DNA from 3 places in the Planococcus dechangensis genome. Region 1 is predicted to be linked to each of the others. Evidence: riboswitches for the same ligand, from Rfam matches in the RefSeq annotation. Region 1 holds a riboswitch; each other region holds the start of a gene.
The links. A riboswitch is a leader RNA that binds a small molecule or an ion and turns the genes downstream of it on or off. The one in region 1 is predicted to bind cobalamin.
Positions count from the first base shown of each region.

Region 1 (9,704 bases):
GGCCGAGAAAAATTGAAAAGCGAGCATCAAGCCTACGATTGTTCGATTTGCCAACTGCCCCACCATCACTTTCTTTGAATTGCGATGCCATTTTCCATTTCAATCGCTGTATCGGCATGGTGTGTGAGCCATTGGTGGATATTCCCGAGCCACTGCTGATACCCGGGGGCAACGAGCGGCTCATCCAATACTTCATTGGAGACGATGATGAAACACGCAGCTTTTCTTTGGATTGCACCGATGGCTGCCTGCAATTCCTGCCATCTTTGATCCATGCATCCCGGCTGGTCCGCGCATAATTGCTCTTGCCCGAAATTTCCGTATAATTCATTTGCGAGCCAAGTCGTCACACAATCCCATAGCACCACATCATTCGCTTGGATGAGCGGAAGCACAGCAGAAAACTGGTGGGACTGTTCAAGTGTCCACCAACCATCACTCGCCCGGTCTTCCCGGTGACGCGCGATGCGTTCGGCCATTTCCGGATCACGGGCGACACCACTTGCGATATACAATTTACGTTCGCCCAGCGCTTTTCTCGCCAATGATTCAGCATAAGCGCTTTTTCCGCTTCGGACGCCTCCTGAAATAAAAATCAATTTGCCATCCACTCGCGCATCTCCTTTCGCAGCTTCTCCATGGCCGCTGCACTTTTCATCCCAATGCGAAACCATTTTCCGTCCATTCCTTTAAAGGAATACGTATGGCGCAAGACAATTCCCTTTGCGAGCATCGCGCTGAAAAATTGGTCGGAATCGGATGGATCCGGCAGTTGGAAACATAGGAAATTCGCTGCGGACGGAATGAATACACAACCTGTTTCCGTTAAAAAATCTTCCATTTTTTCGCGCTCATTACTAGCCCCTTCGATAACTTGTGTGCGGTAAATGGCTTCGGAAAAGCAGCGGGCTCCGGCTGCAGCGGCTAGACTGTTGACGTTCCAATGAGCCGCACCTTCAGTCAGCTGCAGGATAACCGCCGGGTCGGCGATCACATAACCAAGACGCAACCCGGCAAGCGCATACATTTTGGTCATCGAACGGACGACAATGACGTGCGGATAGTTTTTCATCCATGCTACAAAAGAGGCCTGTTCACCGACAAAGTCGATAAACGCTTCATCGACGACCAATTCGCAAACCCCTCTGCACAACTCTGCAATGTCCGCCAGTTCATCAATTCCTATTAATCGGCCCGTCGGATTATGGGGATTGCACACATAAAAGGCAGCACAACCCTCTATTTTACTCTTCACTTGTTCTCTATTTAATTTCCATTCATTTTCCCGTAAATCAATTTCCATTATTTGGGCACCCTCAGCTGACAAGGTGCTGCGGTATTCCGAAAATCCTGGTTCCACCAACAGTACGCGCTTGTTCCGGTAGCGTCTGGCAAGCCATGTAAAGATTTCCGCTGCGCCGTTTCCTGCCGCGAGTTGTGCTTTGTCGACACCGTGATATTGGGCCGCTGCCGATCGGAACGGTTCTGCTTCCGGATCCGGATATGCTGTCAGCAAGCCCAAAAACTCCGGCCATTGCTGTTTTACAAAAACAGGGGGCCCGAAAGGATGGATATTTTCACTAAAATCGATGATATCAGCCGGCCTATTTTGTCCCGCTTGTTTATACAAACGATGCGGGTTAGCTCCATGTTCAGGCAAGTTCAAACAAAATTCCCCCTATCGCAATGAAAACAAAAAAACAGGCAGCGGCAATATGCATTTGCTGAACTGCACGCATAATATGCTGCGCCCCCAGTTCAACGTGTGGTTCGCCCATTTTTGCGCGAATCGACCGGACGCCGCTGTATGAGTTGATGCCCCCAAGTTGTACACCGAGTTGTACCGCTGTAGCCGCTTCAAGCCAGCCACTGTTCGGGCTTGGGTGCTTTGGTGCGTCACGAAGCCAGATCGACAAACGTTTTTTCAAGGCCATGCCACTGTCATTCTTAGTGAACACCACAATAAAAAATCCGGTGATGCGGCTTGGGACATAATTTAAGAGGTCGTCGGATTTTGCAGAGGCAAATCCGAATGCCTGAAATTCTGCGTTCTGATAGCCGACCATGGAATCGCAAGTATTCACTGCCTTGTACAGCCATAATCCGGGAGCACCGAACAGCAACGCCCAAAACATCGGTGCGGTAACGCCGTCGCTCGTGTTTTCCGATACGGTTTCGACGACGCCTCGCGTAATCTCACTTTCGCCAAGTCCTTGCGTGTCTCTTCCGACAATCCAGGAGAGTTTTTCACGTGCATTCGTGAAATCTTTTCGGACAAGCGGTTCATATACATCTTCAGCGGCTTGCTGCAGGCTTTTTTGCGACAAACCGACAGCAATCAATATCGCCTCCACCACGATGCCGATTACTGGACTGACGGCATATGCACTCCACACAAGCATTGCAGTCAGCGAGACGACCATACCTAAAACGATTGCCAGCATGATAAAGCCATTGCGAAACGCATGCCTTGGCGTGTTCAAGCGCGACTTCAGCCAGTTGATCAATGAACCGATCCAGCGAACCGGATGCGGCCAAGTGGGAGGATCACCGATCAAGCGGTCGAGCAGCATTCCGAGTCCGATCGCCAAAACATGATAGATCATGCTTTTTTAGCCTCACGATAAAGTTGGATCGCTTCTACCGTGCATTGGAAAACACCAGCCCCGATCAGTTTGCCGACTTCTGTGATCGGCCCAGCATACGGTAGCGCCTCGCCTTGCTGTGTCGCGGCGACCAAACAGCTATCCGTCGACGTTCCCGTAGCAATGGTGCCGGTCAACGGATCGACGACTTCTTCGTGCTGCAAGGCTTTCGTTTTCGCTTCTGTTGCTGTGATCATCGCTTGGATGAACGCTTCGTCCGACAAAATGCCATTGACCATGATCCATGTATTGATCGTGCCGACACGCTGTTCACGCGCCACAGCTTGCGACACATCGACGCCGTTGCCGACGCCCGCCGTGACCGATACGACAATGGTGCCGAAGTCAGCCTCGTATTCACGGACAATCGCATGTTCCGTGCGGACAGCGGTCATCATCGCCACGGTATCGGTTGCCTTTAAGCCGCTGTCTTCAATATAGTCGACCATCTCTTCATAGCTATTGTCGATGTTATAAGCGGCATCGACACGACGGTTAAGAAAGTTGCGGAACCAGCCGGATCCTGCGTTGACGACTGCCGACGATACGGTTTTCAGCGGCTGCTCGCTTTGATAGACGACAAATTCCGGGGTCACGAGAAAATCGCTCGCACGTATCGTTTTTCCGATCGATTGCCGGCGCACACCGGGCAATAAGGTGATTTGCGGCTTCGGCAATTCAGGATGGGGATGGTTGCTGACACGCGTTTTGTAAACAGACTCAACATCATGAGTCCGGACGACTTCATGCGGTTCACCGATGCGGACGATGCGCCCCCCATCCATCAGCAGCAGTTCGTCGCAATACATGGCAGCCAAATTAATGTCATGAAAAATGGAGATGACTGTCAATTCTTTTTCAATCGCTTGTTTTTTGATGGTGTCCAATAATTCTTTTTGGTGATTGATGTCGAGGTGGTTGGTCGGTTCATCGAGCAACAGAATCGAAGCATTTTGCGCCAAGGCTTGTGCCACAAAAACACGCTGCTGCTCACCTCCGGACATTTGCTCGATCAAGCTCGTCTCGTATTGGCTGACGTTCATGAGTTCCATCGCTTCTTGAACCGCTGCTTCATCTTCTTCAGACCAGGAAGAAAACCAGCCGCTTTGATGCGGATAGCGGCCGAGTGAAATGGTCTCCCGTACCGTGTGGGAAAAAGCATGGGCGTGAAGCTGCGGCAGCACCGCCATTTTCCGTGCCAATTCTTTTGCCGGAAAATCGGCGAGTGCTCTGCCGTCAATACGCACTTCCCCATCTGTCGGCGGCAAGACGCCGCTGATCAGTTTCATCAACGTCGACTTGCCGCTGCCGTTTGGTCCCAGTATGCCGAGCATGCGGCCTTTTTCAACTTGAAAAGACAAGGAATCGACGATTTTCTTATCGCCGTAGCCGCCTGAAATATTTTCAATCTGCAACATTTACAGCCCTCCTCTGCGCTGGCGGAAAAAGATAAATGCGAATACCGGCGCGCCGATAAACGCGGTGATGACACCAATTGGCAATTCAGTCGGTGAAATGATCATGCGTGCCACCAAGTCACATACAATCAATAGCGCCGCACCGTTAATGAACGACAACGGCAATAAATGGCGATGGTCAGAACCCCATAGGAGGCGTGTCATATGCGGCACGACCAATCCGACAAACCCGATTGTCCCGGATACGGCAACAGCCGAACCGGTAAGCACCGATCCACCGATTAAAATCGCCATCTTGCTCCGCTTGACGTCGACGCCAAGATGCTGCGCACGCTCTTCGCCGAACAGCATGGCGTTCAACTCTCTGCGGTACAGCCATAATACGAAAGAGCCCCCCAGGATAAACGGCAGCGCCATTTGAACATATGGCCAGCCGCGCATCGATACGCTACCGAGCAGCCAGCCAATAATCTGGCGCAGCTCTTCGCCAGTCAAAGCAATCATCAAGGACATAATCGACCCTAGAAACGAACTGAAAATGATTCCTGTCAAAATGACAGTCTCCATTTTCATCGAGCGATCGACAAGGCGTGCAAATCCCATAACCGCAAGCATCGTAATCAACGCGCCGATCATGCTGATGACCGGCAAGGTAAACATGCCGAGAAACGGGATTGAAATACCGAAAAAGAGCGTCATCACGGCGCCCACTGCGGCACCGGAAGACACTCCCAAAGTGTAAGGGTCAGCGAGCGGATTTTTCAACAAGCCTTGAAAAGCTGCTCCCGCAATCGCCAGTGCCGCACCGACCAATCCCGCCAAGACTACGCGCGGCATGCGGATATTCCATAAAATATTCGCTGCCGCCGTATCTGATGATGGATCCCAAATTACTCTAGGTGATATCGGTACCGTTCCGACCGTTACGCCGAGCACCACAGCTCCGCCAAGCAAAAACAGCGAGACCAGGTACGCGAGTGCTGTCTTACTCACCGAAAGTCTCCGGGTAAATCACTTGTGCCAATGTCATCAAGCCTTCCGTCAAGCGCGGTCCTGGACGCGTCGCCGTATCGCCATCCAACTCATAAACTGCATCTTCCTGGACAGCTGTCACTTCCGCATAGCCGCTGCGTGTTTTGATTTGCTCGATAGCATTTTCGACATACGCGCCTTCAGTTGTGATGATGACATCAGGATTTGCCGAGACGACAGCTTCCGGGTCCATGCTGATCCAGCCTTGCTCGTCTCCAGCTACATTCTCCGCTTGGATCATCGTCAACATTTCATGAATGAACGTGCCTTCGCCGGCTGTGTAAAGTTCCGGCTCACTGCCAATTTCCACAAAGACAGACTTTGTTTCTTCGACGGCCGCTGCCATTTCCTGAATTTCAGCTACTTGCATTTCCATTTCTTCCACCAAAGCATCCGCCTCTTCTACTGCACCTGATGCCTGGCCGATCACCGTAATCGTTTCGTATACTTCTTCAAATGTTTCAGCGTTGTCCACGACAAAAACGTTCAGGCCGGCATCACGCAATTGCTGAAGCCCTTCTGTACCCATGCCGAGTCCGGATTCATGAGCCAAGACGACATCCGGCTGCAGGCTGATGATTTGCTCTACATTGAATTCCTGTCCACCGATTTTTTCAATATCTGCCACTTCTTCTGGATAATTATCGAAATCCGATACTCCGACCAGTTTTTCGCCGAGTCCCAGTTCATAAGCGATTTCTGTATTGGAAGGAATCATCGAAACAAAGGATTCCGGCTGTTCTTCAATGACGACTTCATCGCCCAATGCATCGACTAAAGTCACTGGAAATTCCGCTTCTGCGACTTCCGAAGGCGGCTCTGCCGGTGTTTCTACATCTTGCTCTTCTACTGGAGTCGCCGTGTCGCCGCATCCAGTCAATACTAGTGCCGCCATTCCAGCAGCTGTGCCGAATTTCCATATGTTGTTCATGTTTTTTCCTCCTAGTATATTCATGCTTTCCCTACCAAGCGCTCGCTCGGGTTTCGTGGGATGTGGGTCAGCTAAGCGTTGCGACAGGACGTCGCGCATTTAGCTTAGCCTCCACCTGGCCGCTTGCACATTTCTTGGTTTCTAGTTCCAGCGGCCTGTCTCTCGAGTCGTAAGCCGACTGCCCTGTGCGGCATAAAGCGCCGCTTCGGCCATTCGTCTTACGCCTGTCGAGCCAGAACGGCCGCTTACGCTTTTCGATACAAAAAGTCCCCCGCAGTGATACTGCGGGGGACGGATAGGACGGTTTCGCAAAAAAGGCGCGTCCGGCTTGTCCTCGCAAGCTTGCGGTTCGTTTCTCATGAAGGCAGGTCTCCTGGCTCGTGATCATAGCTCGCTGCGCCTTCCCGGGAATTTCCCAGTGGCCAATTGCAGTTCGCTCTCACATACAGTGGCGGGACCGCGCCGGAATTGCACCGGCTTCCCTTTTAACTCATGTTCTTAGACATAAGCACCTTCATGATTGCTATTCAGTTGCTGTATTGACTTCATTATACACCGAAAGTCTTGCTTGTCTTCTACATTTTTTCCGGAGCTTGGACCCCAACCGTTTTCAATGCATTGGCGAGCGTCGTCTTGACCGCTTCGATAAGCGCCAGGCGGGCACGCGTTAAGTCTTCGTTCGATGCATCCAATACTTTGTTGGCATTATAGAAGCTGTGGAAGTTGGACGCCAGTTCATGTATATAAGTCGTGACGCGGTGAGGCGCACGAAGTTTGGCTGCGTCTGCGATTACTTGCGGGAAATCGCCGATTTTCTTCAATACTTCGATTTCCTTCTCATCTGTCAGAAGTTCCAAATGCTCGGTCGAAGCGGTGAAGTTCTGTTCCGCGGCTTGGCGCAAGATCGAACAGATGCGCGCGTGTGCGTACTGGGAATAATAAACTGGGTTTTCGTTGGACTGGGATACGGCCAAATCCAAATCAAAGTCCATATGCGAATCGCCAGAACGCATCGCGAAGAAATAACGGACCGCATCCAAGCCGACTAAATCGACCAATTCACGCATCGTTACCGCTTTGCCGGTACGTTTGCTCATCTTCATTTTTTCGCCGTCTTTGTACAATTGCACCATTTGGATGATGCTTACTTCAAGCGTGTCACGGTCATAGCCGAGCGCTTCGATCGCCGCTTTCATGCGCGGGATGTAGCCGTGGTGATCGGCGCCCCAAATATTGATAAGCTTATCGAAACCGCGTTGGATTTTATCGTCGTGATAAGCAATATCTGGCGTCAAATACGTATAGGTGCCATCGTTTTTGATGAGTACACGGTCTTTGTCGTCGCCGAAAGTTGTCGAACGGAACCAAGTTGCACCGTCTTCTTCGTAAATGTGGCCGTTGTCGCGCAGTTTTTTCAAAGCTGCATCGATTTTGCCATTTTCGTAAAGGGACGTTTCCGAATACCATACGTCGAAATGGACGCGGAAATCCGCCAAGTCTTTCTGCAATTTCGCCAATTCCACTTTCAAGCCGTGTTCACGGAATGCTTTATAGCGTTCTTCTTCCGTCATATAGAGGAATTTATCGCCGTGATCTTTGACAAGGTCTGCCGCGATATCGATTATGTCCTGGCCGCGATAGCCGTCTTCAGGCATGCTTTCGCCTTTTCCGAGTGCTTCGAAATAGCGTCCTTCAATCGACAGCGCCAAATTATTGATTTGGTTGCCTGCATCATTGATGTAATATTCACGGGATACCTTATAACCTGCTAAATCCAAAATGTTGCACATCGAGTCGCCAACAGAAGAACCGCGGGCGTGCCCTAAGTGAAGATCGCCAGTCGGGTTTGCGGAGACGAACTCAACCTGGATGCGCTCACCTTTGCCGGCGTTCGAACGGCCGTATTCCGGTCCTTGTCCGAGTACAGTTCTAGCGACATCGTTCAAATAATCTTTTTTGATGACGATATTGATAAAGCCAGGACCTGCAATGTCGACTTTTTCGATGTTTGCAGATTGTGTGTCGAGGTTTTCAACAATAGCTTCTGCAATGGCGCGAGGCGGCTTTTTCGCAAGGCGCGTTAATTGCATGGCGACATTTGTCGCATAGTCGCCGTTTGCTTTGTCTTTCGGTGATTCCAATTGGACATTGACTGGTTCCTCCGTCAATCCTGCTTTATGGACCGCATCGGCGATCGCTTGTTTAATCGAATGCTGCACTTGTTCTACTGCGTTCATTTGGTTCCCTCCATAAACTGTATTTCCATTTCGTATTCGCCCACATAATCATTTCCAAGCGCCAAATCATAACGCACACGGAAGCGGCTTTCCGTGACGACCAATTCATGCGCTTTTGTCGTTAACATGAAGGAGCCTTCCCCGTTCCGCAGATTGCCGGTTTGTTCTTTGTCGAGCAAGAACGGTAAGCGCATCTGCAAGCCGCCGCTCCTCATGACGACGGCATCTTGTTCACCGAGTTTGACCGTAGTCCGGATATCGAGCTCATCTTGTCGCTCCTCGTATTGCAAATAGCGCCGGCCGCCTTTCTCTGTCAAAACGCCCTCTGCACGAAGCTCCATCACTTGCTCATCCGAACCCGGCTGGCGGATGGTCGTTGTCAATTTGATTTTCACCGATTTTTTCATTTCTGCATCCGCCTTTCCGTTTGTTCATAACCTTCTCATTATAGCCCGACTGCTGGCGCTTTTTCAATCTTATGTCGGTGAATGTATATGGTTTTCTCATGCGGCGGCTTCCAATGGCACAAAGCCATCGATTTCTTGCAGTCAATGAAAAAAGCTGCCGTAAAACGCCATCAAGCGCTTCGGGCAGCTCTTCACATTATTTTATCCAGCCAAGGATCATTTCGCGGATGAGTTTGCTTGCTGTGTTGGCGGTTTGATCGGAATGATCGTAAACGGGCGCGAGTTCGACGAGGTCGAAGCCAACGACGTTGACGCCGGATGCTGCAATGGCATGGATCGATGCGAGCAATTCGCGCGACGTGATGCCGCCTGCGTCGACTGTGCCTGTGCCTGGCGCATGCGCCGGGTCAAGCACGTCCATATCGATGGTGATATAAACCGGGCGTCCTTCGAGTGTCGGCAGCACTTGTTTCAACGGTTCGAGCACTTCGAATTTATACAAATGCATGCCTTGTTCTTTCGCCCATTCGAATTCTTCTTTCATGCCCGAACGGATGCCGAACGAATAAACATTCTTCGGGCCGATATGGTCGGCGATTTTACGGATCGGCGTGGAATGGGAATATTCTTCGCCTTCGTAGTTTTCGCGAAGATCGGTATGTGCATCAAAATGAATAATCGCGAGGTCATCGTATTTACTCGCGACCGCCTTCATGACCGGTAATGACACCAAATGCTCGCCGCCCATGCCCATCGGAATTTTTCCGTCGGCCAAAAGCGTATGCACATATGTCTCGATTTCCATCAGGGATTTTTCCGGATTGCCGAACGGCAACGGGATATCGCCTGCATCGAAGAACTTGACGTCTTCGAGTTCACGGTCTAAATACGGGCTGTATTCTTCCAGCCCGATCGATACTTCGCGGATTTTGTTCGGGCCGAAACGCGATCCCGGTCGATAGCTGACAGTCCAATCCATCGGCATGCCGTATAGAACCGCTTTGGATTCTTCGTAATTCGGATGGCTTTTGATG
Region 1 covers NZ_JBHSGL010000005.1:1,305,769-1,315,472, forward strand. Annotated here, with positions in the region: gene cobS (adenosylcobinamide-GDP ribazoletransferase) at 1-54, opposite strand, end outside; gene ACFO5U_RS09610 (bifunctional adenosylcobinamide kinase/adenosylcobinamide-phosphate guanylyltransferase) at 66-611, opposite strand; gene cobD (threonine-phosphate decarboxylase CobD) at 596-1,666, opposite strand; gene cbiB (adenosylcobinamide-phosphate synthase CbiB) at 1,653-2,606, opposite strand; gene ACFO5U_RS09625 (adenosylcobinamide amidohydrolase) at 2,603-4,063, opposite strand; gene ACFO5U_RS09630 (FecCD family ABC transporter permease) at 4,064-5,056, opposite strand; gene ACFO5U_RS09635 (ABC transporter substrate-binding protein) at 5,049-6,026, opposite strand; cobalamin riboswitch at 6,373-6,557, opposite strand; gene argS (arginine--tRNA ligase) at 6,602-8,263, opposite strand; gene ACFO5U_RS09645 (YwiB family protein) at 8,260-8,670, opposite strand; gene speB (agmatinase) at 8,867-9,704, opposite strand, start outside.

Region 2 (9,704 bases), 1.1 Mb from region 1:
TACTTGGAAAAAGAACAAGCCTTCCGTTCTTGGGCCCATGTCGAATGGGAAAGTGTTAAAGAGCCATTGCACCTGATAGAGGATTTTGAAAAGATCGTAGATGCAGCGGTAGATGAGTATTCGTTCCCCCTAATTTGCGCCTATGAAAAACATAAAATGCCAGACCATCTTATAACGATGTTGATGGAAACCCATCCATATATTCTGCAAGAAGATGATTTGATCGCCTCTGAACATTACAAATTAACAAATACGATGAAATAACTAGTCGCAAGGAGCTTCCAGCGGCTATTTTTTTGTTTCAATAACTTTTCAACACTACGACTATTGTAAAATGAAGGAATCCTGTGACAAGAAAAAAAGCTAAACAATTCAAAGAGTTGTCACCAATACATACATCAAATGATTACTCAGCTTGTTTGTTTAAAGGAGTGGTAAGCGATGGAGATCGTTACTGAAAGACTTATCATTACGCCCTGCACGAATGAGTGGGTGCCAAAATTGAAAAAACAAGGCTACGATAACGGTCCAGAAATCAGGAATCACTTAACAGCCTTGGCAAAAGATCAGAGTTTAGCTCATTGGGGAAGTTGGCTGGTTATCAGAAAATCGGATGATGCAATCGTGGGGGACATCGGATTTAAAGGAAAGCCGAATGCAATGAAGCAAGTTGAAGTCGGCTATGGCATGATGGAGCAATATCGCCATAGGGGGTATGCAACCGAAGCGGTGGCAGCACTCATTGATTGGGCAATAACGCTAAAAGAAGTGAATACAGTAATAGCCGAAACAGAAACTGAGAATGCTGGATCCATCCGCGTGATGGTAAAAGTGAAAATGAAAAAAACCATAGAAACACAATCGATGATGTTGTGGGAAAGGTCCAAGGAAATCTAAGAACTTGGGGATTTAGTAAAAAGTAAAGTGAAGGATGAAAGCTAGGAAACTTTGGTTTGGAATACTATAACTGTTCGTAAAAGTGGTGAGGGGATGAAGGACGTTCGTAAAGTGATTTGATATGTTTACGAACGTTCATTTAGGTCGCTTTAAGGGGTTTTTCTAGTGTTCGTAAAGGTGTACTTTTACGAACGCTTTTACTACAACTAATTTATTAATCAATAAAGGAAATATTTAGTAATACCTCGAATCTATTTAAGTAGTATCCCTGTTTTTGGTTAACGACATTAACCAAGTAAAGGATAGGCTGGGTTCAAGGATTGGAGTGAATTAGATGCAGGAACTGGATGATGCATTCGACCTTTTCGATAAAGGAGAATTTCAGCAAGCCGAAAAGATCTATCTTTCATGTTTGAACAGCATACCCGATAAAACCTCTACTTCCTATAAGGCGGCTTTAAATGGTCTTGGCTATGTTAAAAGCTTTCAAGGGCAGTTTGGAAAAGCCACTGCCTACTATCAGGAACTGCTGGAGATTTCCAAGAAGCAATTCAACTTGAAAGAAGAAGCGATGGCTCTCCATCAACTGGGAATGGTCGAGCGAATGGCTGGAAATTATCAACGGGCCTTGGACTTTTTCACTTCTGAAAGTGAAATCTGGACTCGCCATTTCCCTGACTTCTACGTCGGCTTTGCAGCTAATTTTTATGAACGGGGTTCTATCGCGATAAAAGAGAAGAAATACACAGAAGCAACCGTCCTATTGAATCAATCACTGGAATATGCGGTCTTGTCGAAAAGTTTGGTAGCCCAAGGATGTGCGTATAGAGGGATGGGGGAATTGGGAGTAGCGACATCCAAGTTTGATGAAGCAAAAAATGCTTTCCACAAAGCCATCTCAGTATTTAAAGAAGCTGAAGATCGTATTGCTGTAGAAGAAATTCAAAGTTTACTGGAACTGCATGGAGATACGGTATCGAAGGAGGGGCAAGCATAAAATGAACATTAGAAGCGTTCAGGAGGAAGAATTCCAGGTTATATCGGAGTTGTTAATGAACATGGGGAAAGTGGAAACTCAAGGTTTACAAGAACGATTCATAGAAACTGTGCAGAATCCAAGCTATTTGTTTATTGGTGTATTTCGCGGAGGACAAGCGTTAGGTTATGCGATAGCGCAAGACTATGGCTTCCACCTGCGGCTTGGGAAAAAAACCTGTCGATTGCATGATTTATATGTCCTGCCTGAATACAGGAAGGAAGGACTTGCACGTCAGCTGATGGAAGCAACGTTTGATTGGTGCAAATCGGTCAATGCAACGTGGCTGCAATGGAACGCTAGCAAGGAATCGATTCAATTCTATGAAAGGATTGGATGCAAGAGCATAAAATACGATGAAGAAACACCCGAGTTTGAAATTGAATTCACTAAACGATAATATTATATTAGTTAACATATCAACCATTATCGGAAGCTGCAAATATACGAAAGGGAAAAGAGATGATCAAAGCACCTCTTCTCCCTTTTTCGATTTTAGAAATCTGCTTGTACGTACAGTTCCTTCCTAATGAATTCGAAGAATACCTTATTGGTATCGAATTCCTTCTGCTAGTTTTTCTAGTTTTGACCAATCAGTGATAATCAACTGGTGCCGTTCTTTCTGTAGAATTCCTTTTTCCTGAAACTTTTGAATAACCCTATTTAAATGACGAGGTGTTGTCCCTATAAGCGAAGCGATTTCTTCCAAGTTATTGGTTGCGAGTTGTTTCGCAAACTTATCCTCTGTTTTTATCGTACACAAATAACTTGCAAATCGTGTTTCTGCAGAAGCCAACAAGTTTACGCGTGAAGCAGTTGTGCATGTTTGCAGTTTATAGGCCAACTCTTTTAAGAGTAACTGCAAAAATTCAGGTTCAAGGGACAAGGAATGCTTATAATAATCGATTGGGATAAAGAGAAAAGTACATGGCTCCTCCGCATGTACTTCCGATTGAATCGGCACGTTCTGAAAACATTCAATATCTCCGAGAATCGAAAAAGGAGTACAGAAGCGGAGCAAGAGTGACTTTCCTGTGATTTCAGTGGTGGCTACCCGGCATTTTCCTTTTACAAGTAAGTACAATCCATCAATTTGATCGCCCTCGGTTAAAATAATGTCTCCAGCCTTATATGTTTTTAATTGGATGAACTCAACATGGGGGAGAAGCATCTGCAATTCATTATTTTCAATGTAAGTTTGGATTTCAGTAAGTTTCATCAATAGTTCACCTTTTTGGACAGACGTCCTTTTTAGTATAGCAAAGCTTAGGTAAGATAGAGGTGAGGTGACTAATTATGCAATTTGTATTCGATCTTGATGGAACCATTTGTTTTAAAGGCCAACCTTTAACCCAAGAAATTTGTGCTGCTTTGGATGAGTGCCAGGCAATGGGACACGAAATCATCTTTTCATCTGCGAGACCGATACGTGACTTATTGCCTGTGCTGCCGGAAAAATATTACCGGTTAAGAATGGTCGGTGGAAACGGGGCTTTTCGAAATGCGGATGGCTCAATCGAAGTAAACAGTTTTGACAAGAGTACTTGCAAGCAACTTTTCCATATTATTGATACGCACCAGCTAACGTATTTGATTGATAGCAGCTGGGATTACAGCTATACCGGAGAACAGACCCATCCGATCTATCAAAACATCGATCCGTTGAAGAGTGCAAAAAACGTGCCGATTGATTTGCTGGAAAATGTAGTGAAAATGGTTCTTTTCACAAGCAATGACGAGATACAGAAAAGCTTGGAAGCCCTTCCTCTGAACCTGCATCTGCACCAAAATGAAGGAATACTTGATTTGAGTCCTGAAGGCATTGATAAATGGGCTGGGCTACAGCAACTGGGAGTCAAAGAAAATGAGTTTATTGCCTTTGGTAATGACTCAAATGACATCTGCATGTTTGAAGCTGCCAAAGAAAGCATATGCATTGGTAATCATCCGGTTGCCAAAGAACATGCGACCAAACAAATCACAGAGGATCAAGTGGCAAAAATGATTTTGTCTATGAGTGAAAAGTATCTTACGCAACAGATTGACGTTAATTAGTTTAAGTAAAAAATTAATTAAACTTTCAAACACAGCTCAATTAGAAAAAATATCTATAGATTGCCAGTTTACATATGACCCCTTATCGGAAGTCCATAATAGCGAAAAGAGAAGGTACTGGTCCCGAGTATCTTCTCTTTTTCGTTTGTGTAAGTGTAATTTCACGAACACTTCTATGATTATCGATAAGAAAGATTTACTTCGTTAAATATTAAAAGTTATCAATGATTACTTAATCATGGCGCTTTAATTTTCTTGAAATATCTAGAAATAAAAAAATGTGAGTAGGAAGAACTTTATTTAGGAAAACCCATTTATTTACTTTAATGTATACTATAATTAAATTGATAGAAGTACATTTAAACTAATTCCATTCGAAGGAGTAGCCTGTGAAAAAAATTAAAATTGTATTTCTTAGTTTAACAATATTTGTTTTCTTTTCTTTCCTTCTAGTTTTAGGTGGGAGCTTTTTTCTTTACAAAGTCATAGCAGAAGAACAACCAGATATAAACCTTACATACATCGAAGCAATGGCAGCGATAGTAACTCGAAGTCCTGAAGGAAAACTAAAAAACCAGATCAAAGATTCTTACTTACAAGAAGATTATAAACACGTTTCAATTTATCATGAAAAGGATTTCTCTGAACTTCTGCCAATAACAAAAGAAACGTTAGACTTAGCTTTCGTGAAAACCGAAGCATTGTTCGGCAAAACATATCAAGAACCGATTGACTTTCTTGTATTCCAAGATAGCGAAGAGATGTCGAAGTTGTCTGGGGTAGAAGGTGGTGCTGGATTTTATTCAGCAGAGGATAAGCTGTTAGCCATACATTATCTTGATAAGGACCTTATATTAAAAAGAGAGAATTACCCTTTATACATGTTTCAGGGAGTCATTCTTCACGAATATACTCACTACGCTTTTGCTCAAAAGGCTAAAGATTTAAATATTTACCCGCTTTGGTTTCAAGAAGGTGTTGCTGAATATATTGAAGCCGAAGATCAAGGAGCACCTTTGCCTGAATCTGAAAGTATTCCTTTTGCTCACTTAACAACCTATGAACAATGGGCTGAAGCGAGGTACATAGAGTCAACCAACAATTATGCACAGAGTTATTATGCAATTGAATACTTAATAGAGGAATACGGGGAAGAGATTATCAACAAAATAATGAATTCGGCAAATAAAACCAAAGACTTCGAGAAAAGTTTTAAAGAAATAACGGGGTTAACAATTAACGAATTAGATAAAGTGTACTTAAAATTTTATATAGAATGAAGCAAATTAAATATTTTAAGGAATTTCTAATCTGTTTGGTTTACATATTGCAGGATTATCGGAAGAAGGTTTATCGATAGTCTAGATAAAATTTATCAGTTTCTAAGTTATTATACCGTTATTTAATCATTATTTTTGAAAGACGGTATAATTTTTTCAGGAGTGACTAACGTGTGGAGTTGGTCTAAAAGATGAAAAAAGTTATGCTGGTGAGGAAAGAACGACTGTGTATATAATGAAAAGAAAATAGAGTTCGATCCAATTCATAAAGGTGCTTATGTCTTGAACATAAGTTAAAAGGGAAACCGGTTGAATTCCGGTGCGGTCCCGCCACTGTAAGTGAGAGCCATCTGCAAAAAGCCGCTGAAGCGATGCTTCAGGAAGGTTCAGAATGCGATGATCACGAGCCAGAAAACCTGCCTTTGTGTGGATGCCCATTCGCTTGCGAGGACAAGCTGGAAGCACGCCTTTTTTTGTGCTGTTTTTCCTCAATTCCTCGCGGCTCGTGGGGGATTTTTCTATTTTGACGAGTGGAGGGAAAAGTATGCCAGCAGTTTCCATTATGGTTCAAGGAACAGCTTCTGACGTGGGGAAAAGCTTGATTTGTACAGCGCTATGCCGAATTTTTTCAGACGATGGATTTCGGGTAGCTCCGTTTAAATCCCAGAACATGGCGCTGAATTCTTTTGTGACAGAAGCAGCAGGCGAAATCGGCAGGGCGCAGGGCGTTCAAGCAGAAGCAGCCCGTATTCCGGCGACTTTTGACATGAATCCGATTTTGCTCAAGCCAAAGCAGGACATGGTGTCAGAAGTCATCGTCCATGGCCGGCACTTTATGGACATGAATGCAAAAACCTATCGCGACGACTTCTTGCAGCAAGTGATGCCGGCGGTCGAGCAGTCGATGCGCAGGCTGCAGCAAGATTTTGACGTACTGGTGCTCGAAGGTGCCGGAAGTCCCGCAGAAATCAACTTGAAGGATAAAGACATTGCCAATATGCGAATGGCCCACTTGGCAGATGCCGCCGTCATTTTAGTTGTGGATATCGACAAGGGCGGTGCTTTCGCTTCTATCGTCGGAACCCTTGCGTTGCTCGATGAATCAGAAAGAATACGTGTAAAAGGAATTGTCATCAACAAATTCCGCGGCATGCGCGAGCTGCTCGATGATGGCATTGACTGGCTGGAGAAAGAAACAGGCATTCCGGTGCTTGGGGTCTTGCCTTATCTCGATGTCCAAATCGATGCAGAAGATTCTCTCGCACTATCATCGTTGCGGTTTAAAAAACCGAAGCCAGGAGAGTTTGCAATAGACATAGCCGTCATCCGGCTCCCTCGAATCTCGAATTTTACAGATATAGACCCGTTTTTTGATGAACCGGAAACTGGCGTTCGTCTGGTTGGAAAAGTCGAAGAACTCGGTACACCAGACCTTCTGATCATTCCCGGAACCAAAAACACATTGGCTGATGCTGCATGGCTCATGGAAACCGGGTTCGATGGTGCGATTCAAAAGCTGCGCGAGCACGGAACAAAGATTTTCGGTGTTTGCGGAGGCTTTCAATTGCTTGGGGAATCACTCGTAGATAATGAGGCAGTCGACGGGGAAGGTGGAGTGGCAAGGGGCCTTTCATTACTGCCGGTCGACACGGTGTTTGTCGGGGATAAGAAAACGGTTTTAATGACCGGCAAGCAAGTAAAAGACGGACAGGTGCTGACAGGCTACGAAATCCATTTGGGAAGATCGACCATCTACGGGGAAGCTATCCCATTTATGCAGCTATCGGACGGCCGGATGGACGGGGCAGTAAGTCCAGATGGAGAAGTGATCGGTACCTATCTTCACGGCATTTTTCATAACCGGAAATTCACACGTGAACTGGTCAATGAATTGCGTGTCAAAAAAGGATTGGACCTGTTGGAAGACAATGTGAAACCCGATGCCCAGCGAAGGGAAGAAGCATATGATTTTCTAGCGGAGCAAGTTCGCAGCCATATGAACATCGCAGCGGTTTACCAACTACTCGGCTTGGCGGCTGACGCGGTCCACGAAAGCAAAGTGTAAGATGATAATGTGTTTTTTCAATACCGCTGGAAAACAGCGGATTATAAAGAACAACAAGCCGAACTTCTTATTGAAGTTCGGCTTTTGCATTTGCGTGATCGACAAAATGAACTCCACACTGTATCCCACAATTCAAGTTGAAGATTCGCAAGTTTTCTAATGATCTAGGCAGTGGATGAATTGACCCATCCGTCTTACGATTTTTTTATATTCAGGTTGGCCAATAACATATTACACACGATAAAAACTAGGCACGTTAAAATACTGAAGTAATTCAAGTCCTGTATCGACAGTAATCTGCTTTGAGCCAAATATAAAATGCCTCCTGGTGACAACTGAATGATGAGATGGTTAAACCCTGATATGACGATAAAGAAAATAGACACCAAAATTGTCGTGATGGCTATCAGGATGGGGCTCTTAAGGTAGGTGCTGATTAGAATAGTTAAGCTCACAACATATAAAATCCAAAGGCTGTAAAAAATCAAGAATAGCATGAAATTTGTCAAAGAGTAAGAGCCGAATAAAAATACCGTGTACCCATAAGAAACCGTTGCGCCGATGGATATGCAGAACATGCTGATCAACCAATGGCTTGCCAGCTTGGATAAAAGGTAGGAGCGCAGTGAGACGGGGCGCGTCAAAATAAAGTCCTGCATGCCGCTGTTGCGATCGGATGCGATCAGCCCCATGAAACTGATGATTAAAATGATGAGTCCGATTTGATTGAACTGGCCGGAAACAGTGGACAGGAGAACTTCAGCTGCGTTCGGTACTGCCCGGTTCGGATCGATGGTAATCCCCTCTGCACCGCCAAGATTTTCGAGGATGACGTCCATGTATTTATTGATCAATGGTTGGGTAACGCCGAGGATGACGAATAATAGCGTTAACCAGATGAACTTAAATTCTTTCGAGGCTTCCAATAATTCTGTGCGCATTAATGTAGTAAAGTTTGTCATGTGTCCGACACCATCTCCAGGAAAACTTCCTCGATTCCTTTTTCATAAAACTCGATGGACATGATATCCAGCTCTTTTGCAGTTAAGTCATTGACAAGGTTTTTCAAATCCAGTTGTTCAGTCCCAGTTAAAAGGAATGCGGTAGGCGAAAGGCTTTCGATAAGCGCCACACCAGTATCTGCCCACGTGAAGCATGCTGGTGGAATCTCCGCTGTCTTCACCAAAACTTGCCTGCGGTCTGCATGCTGTAAGTGGCTGTCGATATTTCCGATAATCGTGCCATCTTTGATGACGAGGTAACGATCGCAAAATTCACTGGCATCATCCAAAATATGCGTGGAAATGATGATGGTCGTGTGCTTCTTCAATCGGGCGATTAATTTTTTCATTTCGTTTCGGCCAATCGGATCCAAAGCCGAGACCGGTTCATCCAAAATCAGCAATAGCGGCTTGTGCAAAATGGCCTGGGCGATTCCGAGCCGCTGCTTCATGCCGCCGGATAATTGCTCTACTTTATAGCCCTCTTTATCCTTCAGCCCGATTTCCTCCAACACTGCGGGGATAGCATCATTTAAAAATGCCGCATCCAAGCCCGACAATTTCCCGAAGAAACGAAGCGATTCCCCGCAGCTCATCCACGGCTTGAAGTCCGTGTGTTGGGACAAATAGCCAATGTGTTGCTTATGCTGCGCAATGGGCTTGGAATGGAAAGTGATGTCTCCTTGTTCATACTGCAAGACACCAGTCATGCATTTGATGAGTGTCGTTTTTCCGGCACCGTTTGGCCCCAACAAGCCAATGCATTCGCCCTGTGCAACCGTAAAAGAGACATCGCTCAAAATTTTTCGTTTTTTGATCGTTTTATGAAGCTTCTCGACTGTAATCATGTCGGATGACCTTCCTTCCGATGACCAGATACAAGATCGGGCCTAATGATTGGAATAATAAGATGGCAGCGAGCCATACATACGGTGCCGCAATCCGATCTTTCCGCTTAAACCAGTCGTATAACGCGATGCCGATAAGCAATAAGTTGAAAATGACAATGGGTACCACGAACGGAAGGATTTGCGCCCAATCGATTTCCAGTAAAGCAGTAATATCTGTATTCATTTTATCACCCTTTCTGTTATCATTATCAATAATGATAACAGAAACGTCAACTACTTTATTTCGGTTCGGGATTTTCCGTACAAATCCCTTGGCTGGATAGTCATTTGACGGAAGTTGGTAAAACGCCGGAAAGAATATATAATAGCTAACTAAGCGCACACAAAAAGGGGACATTGCAAATGGAATTTGATTTATTTAAAAACCAGGTCAGATTTAAAATAGCTTTGGAATTAATAGATGTCGATGAAGGGTTATCGATTCTGCAGTTGAATAAAATACTGAAAGAAGTACCGCAA
Region 2 covers NZ_JBHSGL010000005.1:249,964-259,667, forward strand. Annotated here, with positions in the region: gene ACFO5U_RS04265 (MEDS domain-containing protein) at 1-264, shown strand, start outside; gene ACFO5U_RS04270 (GNAT family N-acetyltransferase) at 442-897, shown strand; gene ACFO5U_RS04275 (tetratricopeptide repeat protein) at 1,232-1,894, shown strand; gene ACFO5U_RS04280 (GNAT family N-acetyltransferase) at 1,896-2,333, shown strand; gene ACFO5U_RS04285 (Crp/Fnr family transcriptional regulator) at 2,481-3,152, opposite strand; gene ACFO5U_RS04290 (HAD-IIB family hydrolase) at 3,230-3,988, shown strand; gene ACFO5U_RS04295 (peptidase MA family metallohydrolase) at 4,378-5,268, shown strand; cobalamin riboswitch at 5,521-5,706, shown strand; gene ACFO5U_RS04300 (cobyric acid synthase) at 5,813-7,333, shown strand; gene ACFO5U_RS04305 (ABC transporter permease) at 7,528-8,295, opposite strand; gene ACFO5U_RS04310 (ABC transporter ATP-binding protein) at 8,292-9,182, opposite strand; gene ACFO5U_RS04315 (PLDc N-terminal domain-containing protein) at 9,157-9,408, opposite strand; gene ACFO5U_RS04320 (transcriptional regulator) at 9,588-9,704, shown strand, end outside.
Region 2: linked by a shared signal. The riboswitch ahead of ACFO5U_RS04300 (cobyric acid synthase) and the one ahead of ACFO5U_RS09635 (ABC transporter substrate-binding protein) in region 1 are both predicted to bind cobalamin.

Region 3 (9,704 bases), 500 kb from region 1:
CATTTCGAACTTCTGGAAATTCCTGCAAGTGGTCTTAACGTTTATGGTCATCGTGCCATCACTCATGACGGCGTTCTCGATGTTTGCGACCTTTGAAATTTCAGGACGCAAAAAAGGCGGCACAGGCCTATTCGGCTGGTTCAAGAAACTGCCGTGGAAAGATGTCCGCTTCACATCGATCTTTATCGCCATGGCGTTTTTCATTCCGGGAGGCGCCGGCGGCATCATCAACGCCAGTTTCCAGTTGAATGAAGTCGTCCACAACACGCTATGGATCGTCGGCCATTTCCATATCACAGTCGGTACGCCGGTTGCGATGACGTTTATGGGTCTGACGTTTTGGCTCATCCCGTATTTGACGGGACGGCGCTTTACCAAACGCATGCAGATTCTCGGCTTTGTCCAGATTATCACTTGGTCGATCGGCATGCTGCTCATGTCGACAGCACAGCACGTACTCGGACTGCTAGGGGCACCGCGCCGCACGGCTTACAGCGGCTACAACAACCACCCCGCTGCGCTGGAATGGTTTGAGGGCATCGTCTCGAATCACGTGACGATGGCAATCGGCGGCAGCATTTTATTCCTGTCGGCAATGATTTTGATGTATATCGTCATCATGACGATGTTCGTCTCGCCAAAAGCCGAGACGCCTGAACAAATAGTGGAATTTCCGCTGGCGGACAGCGATATGTCCAATACACCAAAATGGCTGGAAAACTGGTGGATCTGGATCGGCATTGCTGCTGTATTAATTGTCGTTGCTTACGCCATTCCGCTATCACATATGATTCAACACGCACCGCCAGGATCTAAAGGGTTTATTACATGGTAGGAGTTGAGGACAATGTTCACGATGACACTCGCATTAATTGCCATTTTCATCGTTTTTACCGCCATGCTTGTTGAGCTGTCGGTGACAGACGAAGAATAGCAGGGAGGTTCCGCTAGCTGATGCTAGCGGAACCTCTTTTTGCATGGCTGCGGTGTTTTCCGGTCAGGCTGGAAATTGTATTGAGCAAGGATTTTCTATATATTTAGAGGGAAAGAGGTGTCTATAATGGGCTGGATGGACTGGATTTTTACCGGGGTGAGCGTAATATGGCTTGTCGAATTTATCGTTTTTAAAAACCGTGAGACCGGGCAAGGCGATCCGGTCGAGAAAAAAACTTTCTTGGCGATTTTCATGTCGCTCCTTGCGACCATCGCCGGCGCTTATGCACTGCAGGAATTGGGTGGGTCGGAAAGCGCGGCGGCTGTGTTGAAGCCAGTCGGATTGGTGCTGCTCGCTCTCGGTGTATTTTTGCGGTTCTGGGGAATTATCCATTTGAAATCACAATTCACGCGTCACGTGACGGTTCGCGAAGGCGATGCCATCGTCAGCAGCGGACCATACCGCAAGCTGCGGCATCCACTGTATACGGGTTTGTTTTTGATCGGCATCGGCATGGCACTGTATTTCACCAGCCCGATCGCCGCAGGCATCGGCGGATTGCTGCTGGCATTTACACTCAATAAGCGCATGCAGCACGAAGAAGCATTGCTCGTTGAAAAGTTCGGCACGGAATATGAGGAATGGATGAAGCAGCGCGCACGGCTGATTCCGTATATTTATTAAGCAAACCCATCACCGAAAAGTTTGAACGGTCCTGAAAGAAATCTTTCGGGACCGTTTTTTATATGCAGGAAGTGAGCATATTAATTTACATCGTATACGATGTAAATTAATATAGATCGTGTAAGATCTAATTCTTGGAGGGATGTAAAAATGAAAACTTTATTTGAAACGACCATGATCAACAGCGGCGGACGCGAAGGCACCGTTTATTCATCGGACAATATCTTCAATCTCGATGTCGCGAAACCTGTCGCGCTCGGTGGCCAGCCGAACACAGCGACCAACCCGGAGCAATTGTTTGCAGCAGGCTACAGCTCTTGCTTCAACAGCGCGCTGGACTTCGTGTTGGAACGTGATAAAGTGAAAGTAACGAACAGCGAAGTCACTGCGACCGTTTCTTTGCTCGGCGATAAAACAGACGGCGGCGTGAAACTCGCGGTACGCCTCGAAGTGGACATCGACGGTTTGGAAGACGGCAAGAAACAGGAGTATGTCGACAAAGCCCACGCATATTGCCCGTATTCCAAAGCCATCAAAGATTCGGTAGACGTGGAAATTATCGTTCGATAAGCAGAAAAACAGGTGATGACATGGACAAACCAACCAAACTGGAACAGCAATTATGCTTTGAAGTGTATAAAGCTTCGAGCAATTTCTCGAAACTTTATGCCAAAACGCTAGAGCCGTTCGGCCTGACCTTTACGCAGTATTTGGTCTTGCTCGTGTTGTGGGAAGAAGATGGCTTGACGATGAAAGAGATCGGCGGGCAACTCGGGCTCGGCACCGGCACGCTCAACCCGATCATCAACCGCATGATCGAAAACGGCCGTGTGATCAAAGAGCAATCGATCGAAGACCGGCGTGCTTTCCGCATTTCCTTGACCGAACAATCGCGTGCGGATGAAAAGCCGATCGAGCAGGCCATTCACGACAAGATCACCAGCTGCAATTACCTCGACGTCAATGCGATTGAGCTGATGAAAAACTTGAAAGCCTTGAATGCGTTTTTCAGCGAGATGGATCTGTGAAAATTCATGGAAACAGGAGTGGTGAATGATGGGAATCTATGATATTAAGGTCACCAATGCCAGCGGGGAAGAGTACAAACTCGAACGCTACAAAGGCCAGCCGATGGTCATTGTCAACACGGCGACCAAATGCGGCTTGCGCGGCCAGTTTGACGGCCTCGAAAAAATTTACCAGCGCTATAAAGATGAAGGTCTTGTCGTGCTTGGCTTTCCGTCCGATCAATTCGGCCAGGAAGTCGGGGAAGCGGCAGATGCCGAATCGTCGTGCCGCATGACTTACGGCGTCACGTTTCCGATGCACGATATCATCAAAGTGAACGGAAAAGAAGCGCATCCATTGTTCAGTCATTTGACATCGAACACGAAAGGCTTCCTGTCGAGCGGCATCAAATGGAATTTCACGAAGTTCCTTGTCGATCCGAACGGCAAAGTCGTGGCGAGGTTCGCACCGAAAGATACACCCGATTCGATGCACAAAGACATCCAGAAAGTGCTCGGGGCCTAAACAAGAATTGTTCACGAAAGCGGCGGGATGTGTTAAGCTGAACGTCACGATGTGTGAACGGGAGTGAAAGAAATGAGCAAAGCAAAACCGAAAGCGAAAAGCGGCATTGGCAAAGGAACCGGCAAAAAAGGCTGGAACCGTTGGGAAAAAGGCAAAAACAAAGCCAAGAGTTACAAGCCATATACGAGCAAAGACAATAAAGAAGTCACCGGCCAAAAAGGAAAGCAGCCACAACAAGCTGAATCCGAATGGGTTGATGGATAACACGAGCCGCGCATGCAATTGCGCGGTTTTTTTATTTCCTGGGAAATAACAGCGGACTGGATGGAGGTGGAGATTGCATTCCTCCTCCAGTTTTGTGTTTTCGAAAAAAAAGCACGCCCAATGATCATGGGCTGTGCTGGTCGAATCCGCTGCTGTTGTGGGCGTTCTCTGCTGAGTGGTTGGCGTAATGGTTATTTGGGTTGGTATCATGCGGTTTGCGGTCTTTGAAATTATCCTGTCTGTAATCGACAAATACGCCGACCGCGACCAAAGCGGCGATAAATCCAAGAACATACATAACTTCAGCCCCCTTTTTTATAAGTATAACCAAAATGGGAGATTCTTACACAACTATTTATTCACTTTATATCAGTGAAATTGATAAAAAACCAATAGGCACGAATCCAAATAAGCTGTACCTTGAATAGTAGACATTAAGTAGAGCAACAGTCACCCTTTCACATTCCACAATCAGTGGAATATCGAAGCGGCCGCGCGCATAAAGGTGAGACGAAGCAATAAGACAAATGCTTTTCTTGGCTTATTGCGGGAGGCCAACCCAAGGCTGCGGCTAATGTGGCGATGAAAAAATCAGCCCTCTCATTCCACCACTTCCAGATTCCAGCTAATATCCCCAAATTCGATACTTATAAACCCGCATCAAAAAACAACTACAAATGGGAAGTTTTATGCTTGAAACAGTTAAACGCCTAGCCCCTTTTTCACTTTCTGATGGTAGACCCTAGAAAATACTTGCGGCTAAATTGGAAAAGGTCTATAGTTAAAACTACAAGATTTGGTGTTTTAATTAATATATGACACCATATATAGTGATACCGCAATGAAGGTGCCCAATATGGGCTTAATAGGGAATCCGGTGGAAAACCGGAGCTGTTCCCGCAACTGTAAGCGCAGACGAACCATGATGATCCCACTGTCCAATGGACGGGAAGGGCATGGTGAGAGTGACGCGCGAGCCAGGAGACCTGCCTTTGTTGTCGTTTTGCTCTTCTCCGGGAATTGGGAAGGATGACAAAGGTTGTGTTCGCGTGGTCGTAGTATGCCCACCTTCTTAACTTGCGTTTATGCCCCCATTCTCTCCGGAGAGCGGGGGCTTTTGTGTTTTTTTAAAAGGAGGATATCAGCATGTATAAAGAACAACTTCCGGCCGGTGTGTCGAGGACCATCCAGTCCCGGCTCGTCTTGCCGCCGGATACGAACCATATGGGCACGATTTTCGGCGGAACGGTGCTCGCTTATATTGATGAAATCGCAGCGATTGCGGCGATGAAGCATAGCCGGCACGCAGTCGTCACCGCCTCTATCGACAACGTCAATTTTCTGTCATCGGCGAAAGTCGGCGATATCCTGATCTTGGAAGGTGTCGTCATCTCAACGGGCCGGACATCGATGGAAGTGTATGTTAAAGCGGAATGCCAGCACATCGAAAGCGGCACGCGCAGTTTGACGACAACCGCCATTTTATCGATGGTGGCAGTTGATACAGAAGGACGCCCGACACCGGTCGCAAGCGTGGTACCAGAAACTGAAAATGAAAAACGATTGTTTGAAAATGCACAGGAACGAAAAGAACGCCGCATGAAAGCGAATGAATACGCGAAGGAGTTGTGCTGAGATGATATTAGAAACAGTAGCAAGGGATAAAAAGATTCAAGATGCATTAGACCGGGTGTCGATGGACGAGCCGCATTGGACATTTGAAGCGGCAGGATTATATTTGGAGAAACTATACGAACAAGCGGCTGAGACGCGCGGCTATAGCGCAGCGAACAAATACGATGACTTCTACGGATTGATTGAAGGGCTTAGCCATCTCGGCATTTATTCGAAAGATTTGATGGGAGCTTATTCGGAAGAAGAGATCCGCTTATTGGGACGTGAAATTGCACCTGAGCGCGACGAGCTATTCAATTACATCGGCTTGTTCTTGCTCGCCGACCGCTATTTGGCAAAAGACTACGACGGCCGTGTGTGGGAGCTGCCGCAGGAGCGCTTTTTGATCATCGCCATGACTTTGATGCAAAAAGAACCGAAAGTGCGTCGCCTGGAACTCGTCAAAGAGGCATATTGGGCGATGAGCAATTTGTATATGACAGTCGCCACTCCAACTTTATCGAATGCCGGGAAAAGCTTCGGGCAAATGTCTTCGTGCTTTATCGACACCGTAGCGGATTCGCTTGACGGCATCTACCAGAACAACTGGGATGTCGCGCGCCTCAGCAAAGATGGTGGTGGCCTTGGCGTCTATTACGGCAAAGTCCGTGCGCTCGGTTCGGACATCCGCAAGTTTAAAGGCAATTCATCCGGCGTTATCCCGTGGATTCGCCTGCTCAACGACACCGCCGTCAGCGTCGATCAACTCGGCCAGCGCCAAGGTGCAGTAGCCGTCTATTTGGATGTCTTCCATAAAGACATCATGAACGGCTTCCTCGACTTGAAAACCAATAACGGCGACGAGCGCCGCAAAGCGCACGATATTTTCACCGGCGTGTCGATTCCGGACCTGTTTATGCAAAAGCTGCAGGAAACGGATGAAAACGGCCGTAGCATTGGTGAGTGGCATACGTTCTGCCCGCATGAAGTCAAACAAGTTATGGGCTGGAAAGACGATCAGGGCAATTCGCTAGGCTTGGAAGATTTCTACGACGAAACCGACCGCAAATATTTCACCGAGAAATACGAAGAAGCTGTCGAGCATCCATTATTGCCGAGAAAATCTGCACGTGCGATGGATATCATGGCACGTATCATGGTGTCACAGCTCGAGACCGGCACGCCGTATATGTTCTACCGCGACGAAGTCAACCGCGGGAACCCGAACAAGCACTTGCGCGGCATCGGCAAAACATCCATCTACTGCAGCAATCTTTGCAGTGAAATCGCACAGAATATGTCGCCGACAGAAATCATTAAAGAATATAAAGACGAAGAAGGCAATTTGGTCACTGTGAAAAAACCGGGCGATTTCGTTGTCTGCAACCTGTCGTCAATCAACTTGCCAAGAGCGGTGCAAGCGGACGTCTTGTCCCGCTTGATCCCCATTCAATTGCGCATGCTTGATAACGTTATCGATTTGAATACGATTTCCGTCGGCCAGGCGGAAGTGACGAATGAGAAATACCGCGCTGTAGGATTAGGAACATTCGGTTGGCACCATTTACTGGCGCTTCGCGGCATCCATTGGGAGACGCAAGAAGCAGTCGATTATGCCGATACATTGTATGAAGAAATCGCCTGGCACGCCATCCGCGCATCAGCGGGACTGGCAGAAGAAAAAGGCGCATTCAGTGAATTCACCGGTTCTGAATGGCATACGGGCGAGTATTTCGAGCGCCGCAGCTACAAGGGAGAGCGCTGGGACGCCTTGCGCAGAAAAGTATCTGCATCCGGTGTGCGCAACGGCTGGATGATGGCGGTCGCACCGAACTCGTCGACCGCGAAGATCGGCGGCTCGACAGACGGCATCGACCCGCTATATGCAGTTGAATACGCAGAAGAGAAGAAGAATTTCCGCTTTAACGTCACAGCACCGGACCTCAATCACCGGACGTATGACTATTACCGGCGCGCGCGCCACGTGCTGGACCAGAAATGGAGCATCCGCCAAAACGCGGCGAGACAGCGCCATATCGACCAGTCGATCAGCTTTAATCTATACGTGCCGCACACGATCCGCGCCAAGGAATTACTGGAACTGCACCTCGAAGCGTGGAATTGCGGATTGAAGACGAGCTATTATGTACGCAGCACGTCGCAGGAAGAAATCGAAGCGTGCGAGGCATGCGAAAGCTAAGGAAGGATGAGGAGTATGCAAACTTTAACGAAACAACCATTGATGGACCCGGATGCACCGAACCGCTCGACCGCCATTGTCGGCGGTGAGAGCTCGGGTCTGCTCAACTGGAATGATATCGCCCACCCACATATGTATGAACTGTACCAGGCGCTGCTCGCCAACTTTTGGAAAGCGCAGGAAATCAATATGCAGGATGATATCAAAAACTGGGACTCACTGTCGGATACCGAGAAAGATGTCTTTTTGCGCATCAACACGCAGCTTGCTTCTCTCGACAGCCTGCAGACGCCGACGATGACCCAAGTGATGGATTATGTCAGCGATTCGAGCTTTAAATCGATTTTTGCCGTCATCGCCCAGCAGGAAGCGGTCCATACCGAGTCGTATTCTTACGTCCTCAGCTCGCTTGTGCCGCTCGATGAACAAAACCGGCGCTTTGACGAAGCGAAGAACGACCCGCTCGTCAAAAAGCGCAACGCACGGATCTTGTCTGCGTACGAAGCGTTCCGCCATGAGCCGAACTTGGAAAACCTGTTGAAGCTGTCGGTAAACTCGATCAACTTAGAAGGCATTTATTTCTACGCTGGTTTTGCGTTTTTCTACCATCTCGCTCGCCAGCAGAAAATGCTCAAGACGAGTACGATGATCAGCTATATCCAACGCGATGAAATGCAGCACGCTTATTTCGTTTCGCAGTTTATCCGCATCTTGATTGCGGAAAACCCGGAGCTCGCGACAGATAGCATGAACAACTGGATCCGCGAGGAAGTGGCGCATGCTGTCGAACTCGAAAAAGAATGGGCACAGCATATCCTCGGAGAAATCGATGGTCTGGATCTCGATGAGTTCAACGAATACGTCGAGTATTTGGCAAACAAGCGGCTGCGCCAAATCGGCCTCGGCAACCTTTATGAAACGCGCGACAACCCGATGCCGTGGATCCGGGTGTTTGGCGACGATATGATGAACAGTACGAAATCGGATTTCTTCGAGCAGAAATCGCGTGCCTATACGAAAGTGTCGGAGTCGAATGGCTTTGATGAATTATAAGCCGGCTGCGGCGATTGTCTATGCCTCTGCCACAGGCCATACGGAGCTCCTTGCGGAAATGGTCGAACAAGCGTTGAGTGAACGGGGATTGGCTCCAGATCGGTTCCGGGCAGACCAGTTCGACCCGATACAACTCTCACGTTATGATATTGTTTTAGTGGGAACCTATACATGGGCGAATGGTGAAGTGCCGAAGCAGCTGCACAAGCTGTTTTGGGAATTCGAAAATCTGAGCCACTCGCCTATTACCGCTGTTTTCGGAACTGGCGACCGGTGTTTTGCCAACTATTGCGGAGCGGTCGACCAGTTCCGGGATATGCTTTATGCCCGAACGGCGCTTGCGGCGACCTTGAAAGTAGAACAGATGCCCTCTGAAGAAGACCGTGTGAGATGCCGCCAGTTTGCGAAAAGTGTAGCTGCCAAATTCCACGAGCAAGCGCATCTATTTGAAACGAGCAAATGATACAGACTTTCCGTTTTTCTTGTCCTCCCAGCGGGTATAGGGCTAATAACAAATAAAACGGAGGAGGATGAAGATGGCACAGCACAAGTGGTTGAAAGTTGGCGCAGCGGCAATCCTGTCTACCGGAATATTGGCGGCTTGCGGCGGCGATGAAGAGGAACCGCAAATGGAGCAAGAGACGGATGTTTTACCGGGCAATGACGATCTGGAAGAGACCGACCCTGACGTAGAAATTGATGAGGAAGAGGAGATGGAAGAAGACACGGAAGACTAAGGCGCGTGAGCTAGAAGCTAGGTCAACTGTTTCCTTTTTTGATGATATCTTTTATAATTGAAACAGAGCGGGAAGCCATAGTATTTCCGATTGAACATCCAAACGAAGCATACTCAAGAACAATACTGCAATTTTGGTAAAATGGAACAGACGATAGTGCTGAAACCAACGCCGAAAAGAACCTGATAAAAGGTTCTTTTTGGCGTTTTTTTTTAATTTCTGCCTGAAAACGAAAGGGGAGAACAATGAAAATAGAACAGACGATTATGGATTTGGCGGAGCGGGTCGGGAGTTTGCTCGAAGCGGAAACCGACACGACCGATATGGAATGTCTTATCAAAAAAAGCCGGACTGTGGAAATCCACTTGCATACAAGAAGCTTCAATTGCACGCTCGAACACGATATCTCATTTAAAAACCTCCAACCGGACGGCACTGCAATAAATAACGCCGATATTTTCCTGCTGCCCGAAGAAGTGCCGGTTTTCACTGGGGCTTTGCAGCAATTCCGGATCGCCTTGCCGACAGAGTTCGAGCAAAGTATTGATTCGAACCCGAACATTGTCTGCTTGCGCTTAGTCGCGGAAGAACCGCCTGAACATTTTGCGGCCCGCCTCGCAGCTGCTTTGCAGACGATCGATTAATAGAAAAGGCCCGAATGTGGGAACATTCGGGCCTTTTCTGA
Region 3 covers NZ_JBHSGL010000005.1:1,802,256-1,811,959, reverse strand. Annotated here, with positions in the region: gene ACFO5U_RS12090 (b(o/a)3-type cytochrome-c oxidase subunit 1) at 1-835, shown strand, start outside; gene ACFO5U_RS12085 (methyltransferase family protein) at 1,061-1,618, shown strand; gene ACFO5U_RS12080 (organic hydroperoxide resistance protein) at 1,769-2,188, shown strand; gene ACFO5U_RS12075 (MarR family winged helix-turn-helix transcriptional regulator) at 2,209-2,646, shown strand; gene ACFO5U_RS12070 (glutathione peroxidase) at 2,675-3,151, shown strand; gene ACFO5U_RS12065 (DUF3934 family protein) at 3,224-3,415, shown strand; gene ACFO5U_RS12060 (hypothetical protein) at 3,540-3,713, opposite strand; cobalamin riboswitch at 4,244-4,423, shown strand; gene ACFO5U_RS12055 (acyl-CoA thioesterase) at 4,562-5,050, shown strand; gene ACFO5U_RS12050 (ribonucleoside-diphosphate reductase subunit alpha) at 5,052-7,229, shown strand; gene ACFO5U_RS12045 (ribonucleotide-diphosphate reductase subunit beta) at 7,236-8,282, shown strand; gene ACFO5U_RS12040 (flavodoxin domain-containing protein) at 8,272-8,745, shown strand; gene ACFO5U_RS12035 (hypothetical protein) at 8,819-9,019, shown strand; gene ACFO5U_RS12030 (DUF1259 domain-containing protein) at 9,265-9,663, shown strand.
Region 3: linked by a shared signal. The riboswitch ahead of ACFO5U_RS12055 (acyl-CoA thioesterase) and the one ahead of ACFO5U_RS09635 (ABC transporter substrate-binding protein) in region 1 are both predicted to bind cobalamin.